DNA from 2 places in the Rhodoferax sp. GW822-FHT04A08 genome. Region 2 is predicted to be linked to the other one. Evidence: predicted binding sites of a transcription regulator. Region 2 holds the regulator's gene; the other holds the start of a gene.
The links. The regulator HrcA, encoded in region 2, represses chaperone genes, less so after heat shock. The targets are predictions, from matches to a motif close to TTAGCACTCNNNNNNNNNGAGTGCTAA.
Positions count from the first base shown of each region.

Region 1: a site for HrcA is predicted at 3,370-3,396, ahead of rpoH (RNA polymerase sigma factor RpoH). Genes of this name have one in related genera too.

Region 1 is NZ_JBXAMW010000016.1:45,855-50,513, reverse strand. It holds gene AC1RMF_RS22250 (COX15/CtaA family protein) at 1-814, shown strand, start outside; gene cyoE (heme o synthase) at 811-1,707, shown strand; gene AC1RMF_RS22240 (SCO family protein) at 1,719-2,327, shown strand; gene rpoH (RNA polymerase sigma factor RpoH) at 2,398-3,339, opposite strand; gene AC1RMF_RS22230 (LacI family DNA-binding transcriptional regulator) at 3,477-4,493, opposite strand; gene AC1RMF_RS22225 (Gfo/Idh/MocA family protein) at 4,605-4,659, shown strand, end outside.
Region 2 is NZ_JBXAMW010000014.1:91,296-95,954, reverse strand. It holds gene AC1RMF_RS21430 (group II intron reverse transcriptase/maturase) at 1-876, opposite strand, end outside; tRNA gene AC1RMF_RS21425 (tRNA-Ile) at 1,153-1,240, opposite strand; gene AC1RMF_RS21420 (DUF6812 domain-containing protein) at 2,028-2,300, shown strand; gene hrcA (heat-inducible transcriptional repressor HrcA) at 2,325-3,332, opposite strand; gene AC1RMF_RS21410 (NAD kinase) at 3,361-4,263, shown strand; gene recN (DNA repair protein RecN) at 4,267-4,659, shown strand, end outside.

The DNA.
Region 1 (4,659 bases), on a different contig from region 2:
CAGCGGGCCGGTCACCGTGTCCAAGGCCTGGGTCGAGATGGTGCACCGCTATCTGGCCACGGCGGTAGGTGCACTCATCACAGTGCTGATGGTCATGTCCTGGATGTCCATCCGACGGGCGAAGCGTCGCATTGCATGGGCAGATTGGTTGCCTACATTCACCTTTGTCTGGGTCTGTGTGCAAGGTGCCTTTGGCGCGCTTACTGTGACCATGAAGCTCTTTCCCGCCATCGTCAGCCTGCATTTGCTGGGAGCCTATTTCCTGTTGGCACTGCTGACGCTGCAAGGCGCGGCCATGTCGACTTCCGGTCCGCGCACCGCACCGTCCGTGGCGCCGCGATGGATCGCGGCAGCACTCGCGCTACTGGTGCTTCAAGCGGCATCAGGCGCCTGGGTCAGCACCAACTATGCCGTGCTGGCCTGCAGCGAGTTTCCACGCTGCCAGGGACAGTGGTGGCCGACCATGGACTTTGCGCGTGGCTTTGAAATCTGGCGCCCGCTGGGCGAAAGCGCCGATGGTACCGTCCTGAGCTTTCAGGCCATGACTGCGATACACGTGGCCCATCGCCTGTTGGCCATGGTCACCGCACTGGCTCTGACCACACTGGCGTGGTGGCTGCGCAAAGACGATCTGTTGCAAAGACCAGCCCGCTGGCTGGGGGCTTTGGTCTTGTTGCAACTGGCCACGGGATTGAGCAATGTGGTGCTGGGCTGGCCCATGGCGGCCGCCATTTCGCATACCGGTGGAGCCGCCGGCATGGTGGCTGCGCTGGTGTGGATGCTTGCGCTGTGCAAGGCAAAGGTGACTGAATGATTGCGAACTTCTACATGATCAATATGACGGTGCTGCGCCAGTTCCATGCGCTGACCAAACCCCGCGTGATTCAGCTCATTGTGTTTTGCGCGCTCATCGGCATGGTGCTGGCTGTTCCTGGTGTTCCCAGTGCAGCACAGGTCGGCGTGGCGGCACTGGCCTGTCTGGGAATCTATCTGGTGGCGGGAGCTGCTGCCGCCTTCAACTGCATCGTGGAAAAAGGAATCGATGCCAAGATGAAACGCACCTCGTGGCGGCCCACGGCGCGCGGGCAGTTGAGTGACACGCAAACATTGGTGTTCTCCGCCATCCTGTGCATCGCGGGTTCAACGTTGTTGTACTTATGGGTGAACCCGCTGACCATGTGGCTGACCTTTGCCACCTTTGTCGGGTACGCGGTCGTCTACACCGTCATTCTCAAGCCGCTGACGCCGCAGAACATCGTGATCGGCGGCGCTTCTGGTGCCATGCCGCCGGTGCTGGGTTGGGCTGCCATGACGGGTGACGTAGGGCCCGAAGCCATCATCCTGTTTCTCATCATCTTTTTGTGGACGCCACCGCATTTCTGGGCCCTGGCGCTGTACCGCGTGGAAGACTATCGCAAGTCCGGATTGCCCATGCTGCCGGTCACACACGGCAGCGAATTCACCCGCTTGCACATCCTGCTTTACACCTTTGTGTTGTTTGCGGCCTGTCTGCTCCCATTTGTCTACGGCATGAGCTCCTGGCTGTACTTGGCCGTGGCCGTGGCGTTGAGCGTGGGCTTTTGCTGGTATGGCTGGAAGTTGCTGCGCAATTATTCGGATGAGCTGGCGCGCAAGACCTTCCGTTTTTCCCTGATCCACCTGAGCGCCCTGTTCGCGGCGCTACTATTGGACCACTATCTGCTTTGATTGACGGCTCTATGACCCATAAACGCCAAACCCTGCAGCGCCTGGCCGCTGCAACCCTTCTTGCTACCAGCGTGCTGCTGGGGGGCTGCTTCGAGTCCAAACCTTCCTTCTCCGCGGTGGATGTCACCGGCGCCGATTACGCCAAAGCTTTCGAGTTGAACGACCACAACGGCAAGTTGCGCCACCTGACGGACTTCAGCGGCAAGGTGGTGGTGATGTTCTTTGGCTATACCCAATGTCCCGACGTGTGCCCCACCACCATGGCCGACATGGCCGAGGTCAAAAAGGCGCTGGGCGCCGATAGCGACAAGCTGCAGGTGCTGTTTGTGTCGGTTGATCCCGAACGCGACACCCCGGAACTGCTCAAAGCCTACATGGAAAACTTTGATCCGACCTTCCTAGCTCTCTACGCGCCGCCCCAGAAGCTGGAGCAAGTAGCCAAGGACTTCAAGGTGTACTACAAGAAGGTGGAAGGCAAGACGCCCACCAGCTACAGCATGGACCACTCGGCGGGCAGCTACATTTACGACCCCAAAGGGCAACTGCGTTTATTCTCTCGCTACGGCAGCCCCAAGGATGCGGTGATCAAGGACATCCAGACCCTGCTCAAAGGCGCGTAAACGCGCAGGGCATGAAAAAAAGCCCCCGCAGTTCAGGGCTGCGGGGGCTTTGTTTTATGTTGCTAGGTGATCAGGCGTAGGCGGCCAGCGCCGTCTTCATCTTCTTCATGGCTGCCACCTCGATCTGGCGAATGCGCTCGGCACTGACACCGTATTCGGCGGCCAGGTCGTGCAGTGTCATACCGCCGGAGTTGTCGTCATTGACCTTGAGCCAGCGCTCTTCCACGATGCGGCGGCTGCGTGCATCCAGGCTGTTGAGTGCCGTGGCAATGCCGTCGGTTGCCAGAATGTCGCGCTGACGCGCTTCGATCATGGCCACCGGCTCGTGGTTGGTGTCGGTCAGGTAAGCGATAGGGCCAAAGGCGTCTTCACCGTCGTCAGACGGGCTGGGGTCCAGCAACACGTCACCGCCGGAAAGCCGCGTTTCCATCTCGATCACTTCTTCCGGCTTGACGTTGAGTTCGCGCGCCATGGCGTCGATCTGCTCGGGGTTCAGTGTGTCGCGGTGGGTGCCCAGGTCGGCTGCCGCGTCGTCGCTCTTGAAACGTTGCTTCATGGAGCGCAGATTGAAGAACAGCTTGCGCTGGGCCTTGGTGGTGGCCACCTTGACCATGCGCCAGTTTTTCAGGATGTATTCGTGGATTTCGGCCTTGATCCAGTGCATGGCATAGCTCACCAGGCGCACGCCTTGATCGGGGTCAAAACGCTTGACCGCCTTCATCAAGCCCACATTGCCTTCCTGGATCAGGTCGCCGTGGGGCAGTCCGTAGCCCAGGTACTGACGGGACACGGAGACCACCAGACGCAGGTGCGAGAGCACGAGCTTTCCGGCGGCTTCGAGATCGTTATCCTGCTTGAACTTGCGTGCGTATTCCTGCTCTTCTTCCAGGGTGAGCATAGGCAGGCGGTTGGCCGCAGAGATATAGGCGTCCAGATTGCCCAGCGGTGGCACCAGCGACCAGGGGTTGGCCACCGAAAGTGCGTTGGTTGGGACGGTCAGGGAAGCAGTCATAGCAGAACTCCTTGTGTTCATTGCATGATATTAGCACTCCTGTATAGAGAGTGCTAATTGTTCGTGTCAATGGTGTAAAGCGGCTGGGGCTATCGCCCAAATGGTCCGCTTTGGGCCGCTGGACCACACCCCTTTGTTCAGCCGGTCTGGCGAATCACCAGCTCCGGAGCCGAGGTGTAGATCATGCGCTTGGCATTCGGGTTCTGAATGCGCTGCAGCAGGATGGAAGCCGCCTGTTCGCCCAGCTCGCTGGGACGTATGTCCACCGTGCTCAGGGGTGGATTGGAGTGGGCGGAGTCGAGCACGTTGTCGAAGCCGAACAGGGCGATATCGGAGCCAGCCCGCAGTCCTTTTTCGCCCAGTGCCGACAAAGCGCCAAAGGCCACGATGTCGTTGTAGCCCACCGCTGCGGTAACGGGTGGGGTGATGGCAAGCAAGGCGTTCATGGCCTGGTGGCCGCCCTCCCGGTTGGGGTTGGCATGGATGACCAACTCCTCTTTGAATTCCATGCCATGGGCCTGTAGCGCCTGCTTGTAGCCGGACAGTCGCTGCGTAAACACCACGCCGTTCTGGCCACCCAGAAAGCCGATGCGTTTGTGCCCGGCCTCGATCAGGTGGGTGGTGGCCAGGTAGACGCCGCGCTCGCTGTCCCCGCCGGCAAAGTCGTAGCTTCCAGGCCCCAGATTGCGCACAAACACGGTCAGCGGGATGCCCCAGCTCTGGACGGTTTTCAGAATGGAGCGCGGCGTGTTGAGTGCCGGACACAGCATGATCCCGGCGGCATGCTGCTCACGCATGGATTGCAGCACCTTGTCCTGCAGCGCAACGTCTTCCCGCGTATGCGCCATGAGAACCACATAACCGGCTTCCACCAGCTTGCGTTCTATGCCCACCAGGATCTCGGCAAAGAAGGGGTTCATCAGATCATTGATGACCACGCCAATGGCGTTGGAGGATTTGCCGCGCAGTTCCCCGGCGCGCCGGTTGTAGACGTAGCCCAGCTTCTGTGCCGCCTCCTTGACGCGATCTGCTGTTTCTCCTTTGATCAGCGGGCTGCCCTTGAGCACCAGGGAGACGGTGGATTTGGAAACATTGGCTTCGGCAGCCACATCGACGATGGTGATGGTGCGCGTGCTCGGTGGTCTGGTAGCCATGGCGGATTGGTGTTTTCCCTAGGTTCTTGAATTAACACTTGTCAAATGCTTTGGAACGTTCCAATAATTCATCTATTGCAACGTTCCAATAAGCATACGGCAAAAAGCAAAATGAACCAACAAGTAGCTACTACCGGCTGGGGCCTCATAGGCGCAAGCACCATCG
Region 2 (4,659 bases):
ACGGATGTGGGTCTTCTCCATATTCAATTCCAGCTTTAGCGTTCCGGACATGAATTCAGATACTTCCTCACGAATTTTCTCTGCGATTGCTACTGGACCGTTGACACCCATGCACCAGTCATCAGCGTATCGGACATATTTGAGGCGTATATATTTTCCATCACCTATGACCGGATTTGTGCGCCTCAACAATACCGTGGCATTGTGAAGTTCCATAGCCAGTTCACAGCGTGAGTCCGAGCGGGGAGCGTGTGCCCCCATACCCTTGCGGATACGTGCTGTTTTAGCCGCTAATCGTCGGTACACTGGGTTCCCAGTGGGAGCAGTGCCAGATTCATATTTGACTATCAGAGACTCACAGAATTTATCTAATTCATGTAGAAATATATTGCACAAAATGGGCGATACGATTGACCCTTGCGGGGTGCCAACTACGCTATTAATCGGTGTCTTGAACTCGTAGTACCCTGCTGTCAGGGCCTTTCTAATCAAGTTGAGGAAACGTTCATCAGAGATGCGTTTTCTCAGTACACCAATGAGGGCTTCATGGTCGATGTTGTCAAAAGCCGCTTTCACGTCCCCTTCAACAATCCAAGAAACGCCAGTCCACGTGTTGCGAATCGATTTGAGTGCCGTGTGACAGCTTCTATGGGGCCTGAATCCGTGACTTTTGTCACTGAAACTTGGACCATATGGACTGTCGTAGATAGCTTCGAGGATCATGCGAATGACCTCTTGCACTACTTTATCCCTTGGTGAAGCGATGCCAAGCGGTCGCGTTCCGCCTTTGGCCTTCGGAATTCGCACTCTTCGCGCACGCGTGAATCCAAAGGATTCATTGCGGACTTGAAGGATGATATTTTCGATGCTGGACATCGAGAATCCATCTATAGTACTACCGTCGGACCCCGGCGTCATGTTTCCCGGTTTGCTTTTCAGTCTCTCGTATGCCACAACATAAAAGTCAGGGCGGTACATGAGCCTGTAAAGGTCATCGTTGATCCACTTTGGGTTGGCGTTCTTCTTGCGCAGAACTTCCAGTCTATCCAGGTCCTTAAGACTCATCCGAGTCAACCTTTCGGAACAATGGAAGACCACTAACTACAGTGCTTCCTATTCACCCCGCATTACCGGGGTCACATATCAGATACTTGGTGGGACGGGTGGGATTTGAACCCACAATGGACTTTCATCGACGGATTATGAGTCCGCTGCCTGCAACCAATACGGCGTCCGTCCCAACTTTTCTCTGACCCTAGTACTATCACTGTTCCGTTGCCAATCATAACTTCTCCCGTCGCCGGAAAAAGAAGATCCGTGATCTTTCACCCCTAGAACGTTCATGACGTGTCCTATAGAGGCTTTCACCTCTGGAGTTTTGATCACTTCTAGGAATTACTTCCCGTAGGCAATCCCTTGGTTAACACTTTTCCGTTGTCAAGGGTTAGGTGCTCTTTTCGTCCTTGTCATCCCTACTTGGGAGCCGTTCTTACGGGAGGATTCGGGGGTGCTCATAATCGTCACCCCCGACCGTAAATCTCAGACGTAAACTTGCGTGTCTGAGGGTTGTCGAACATACCCCGGTCGGACTAGAGTTCAAGTAATTCAACCTTCACCATACCTTGCATAGCTGACGAACCTCTCGGGGCTGCAAATTACCCCTCACTCGCCTTTTAACGACATGCTGTTGTCCCATTTGGGCTTTCCCCATCAGGTATCGCTGATTTCAGGCTCGTGTCGCCACGTTTGCCTTCGGTCAGCTAAGTCGCTGCTTTAGTCCCCATTCCCCAGGGACGTATTCCTTCGAATACCACGAAAAAGCGCCCTATCCAAGGCGCACTTATGAGTCCTCTGCTCTAACCAACTGAGCTAACGGCCCAACCGAAGGCGAGATTGTAATGGGGTTGACGCCGCACCAAACCTGGGCGCAACATCAGCATCCGTGAAAACCCTCTCAAAAGGACCCAGGCTGGATAGAATCTCTGGCAAACAAGTGCGCATTGTCGGCAACGGCAAGGGGGAATTCCATGACTCAATCATCAAGCGATCCGCGTAAAGAAACGAACGCCATCCTGGTTTCCGTGCTGATGCACGATGGTTCACGCTACCGCGGTTACATTCACCTGCCCAAGGAACACCGGCTGCAGGATCTGCTCAATGACACCCGCTCCTTCATTCCACTGGAGCAGGCGGCCAACAATGATGCCGTCACCATTGTTTCCAAGCACTTCATCGTCTCCATTGAAGAGCTGCGCGAGGGCATGCACGAATTCGGCCTGAACGCCATTTCACTGGCCTGACGGCCCCGCCAGCGCCCCGCAGCCCTATTTGCTGTGGTGGCTTAGCGCGTTGCTGACCAATTTGGACGTAATGTCCACAATCTGGATCATGCGGTCATAGGGCATGCGTGTTGGGCCGATAACGCCCAACGTACCCACCACCTTGCCATCCACTTCGTAGGGGCTGCTGACGATGGATAGCTCCTCAAACGGCACCACCTGGCTCTCGCCGCCAATGTAGATGCGCACTCCTTCAGCCTGACCGGCGATGTCCAGCAGACGCATGAGCTGGGCCTTTTGCTCGAACAGGTCAAAGGCGCGCCGCAAATGGCTCATATCGCTGGAAAAGTCGGACACGGAGAGCAGGTTGCGCTCACCAGCGATCACCACCTCATCCTCGGTATTGCTCATGGCCTCCGAGCTGACGTTCACCGCCGCCTGCATCAGATTGGCTATCTCGGAGCGCAGGCTTTCCACCTCCCCCTGAAGGCGCGTACGGACCTGGTCGATGTCCAGCCCCACGTAGTTGCTGTTGAGGAAATTGGCCGCTTCCACCAATTGGGACTGTGAGTAGTCCACCTCGGTGAAGATCACGCGGTTTTGCACATCGCCGTCGGGCGAGACAATGATGACCAGCAGTCGTTTCTCCGACAGGCGCAAAAACTCCATGTGGCGAAAGGTCGATGTGCGGCGTGGCGCGATCACCACACCCACAAACTGCGACAGGTTGGACAGCAGGTTGGCCGCATTGGAGATGACCTTTTGCGGCTGGTCCGGAGCCAGGCTGTGCGATGCATATTGCGAAGGCTGCACCGTGAGCATGGTGTCCACAAACAGGCGATAGCCGCGCGCCGTGGGTATGCGCCCGGCCGAAGTGTGGGGGCTGACGATGAGCCCCAGTTCCTCCAGATCCGACATCACATTGCGGATGGTGGCAGGCGACAGTTCCAGGCCCGATGCTTTTGACAGTGTGCGGCTGCCAACAGGTTGTCCGTCGGCTATGTAGCGCTCTACCAGAGCTTTCAGCAACAACTTGGAACGTTCATCGAGCATGTAAACATTTTAGTGCTCTAATTTGCGAATGAAGTCGCTGTCTCAATTTCGCCAAGTCGCTTTGGTCGGCAAGTACCAGAGCACCATTTCCGGGCCGGCTGGCGCGCATTCTCGCCAGGCGCTGGAGGAAATCGCCAACTACGTTCTGGACCTGGGCTGCGACCTGTATCTGGAGGCCGAAACCGCTTCCAACATGGGCATGACGCGCTATGCCACACTGAATGTGGACGCGATTGGCCAGCAATGCGACCTGTGTCTGGTGGTGGGTGGTGATGGCACCATGCTGGGTGTGGGCCGCCAGTTGGCGCCCTACAAGGTGCCGCTGATCGGTATCAACCAGGGTCGGCTGGGCTTCATCACCGATATCCCCTTTGGTCAGTACAAGGCAGTATTGGCGCCCATGCTGGCGGGTGACTACATGGAAGACCAGCGCAGCCTGATTCAGGGCCGGGTCGTTCGCGATGGCACTTGCGTCTTCAGCGCGCTGGCCATGAACGACGTGGTGGTCAACCGCGGCGCCAGTTCGGGCATGGTGGAGTTGCGCATGGAGGTGGATGGGCACTTTGTGGCGAACCAGCGCGCCGACGGCCTGATCATCGCCTCCCCCACCGGCTCTACCGCCTATTCGTTGTCCGCTGGCGGGCCACTGATGCATCCAGCCATTGACGGCTGGGTGATCGTGCCGATCGCGCCGCACACCCTGTCCAACCGGCCCATTGTGCTGACCAGCGCGGGCGAAATCGCGGTGGAGATCGTTGCCGGGCGCGATGCCAGCGCCAGCTTTGATACGCAAAGTCTGGCATCCCTGATGCACGGCGACCGCATTGTGGTCACGCGCTCCGAGCACCGGGTGAAGTTCTTACATCCCAAAGGTTGGTCGTACTTTGATACGCTGCGTCAGAAAATGCATTGGAATGAAGGGGTAGTCTGAGCCATGGCCTTGAAGCGCATCGTCCTGCGGGACTTTGTCATCGTCAGCGAACTGGAGCTGGAGCTGGAGCGCGGTTTCACCGTGCTGACCGGCGAAACGGGCGCGGGCAAATCCATTTTGGTGGACGCGCTCCAGCTGGTCACAGGTGCGCGTGCCGATGTGGGAGTGATCCGCGAAGGCGCCTCGCGCACGGACGTGAGCGCAGAGTTTGACCATGCGCCAGCCTTGCAGGCCCTGCTGGATGAAGCTGGCTTTGAAGCGGGCGACTCGCTGCTGCTGCGCCGCACGGTGGACACCCAGGGCAAGAGCCGCGCCTGGGTCAATGGCAGCCCGGCCACCGCGCAGCAGCTGCGCAGCATCGGCGAGCAGTTGCTGGACATCCATGGACAGCACGCC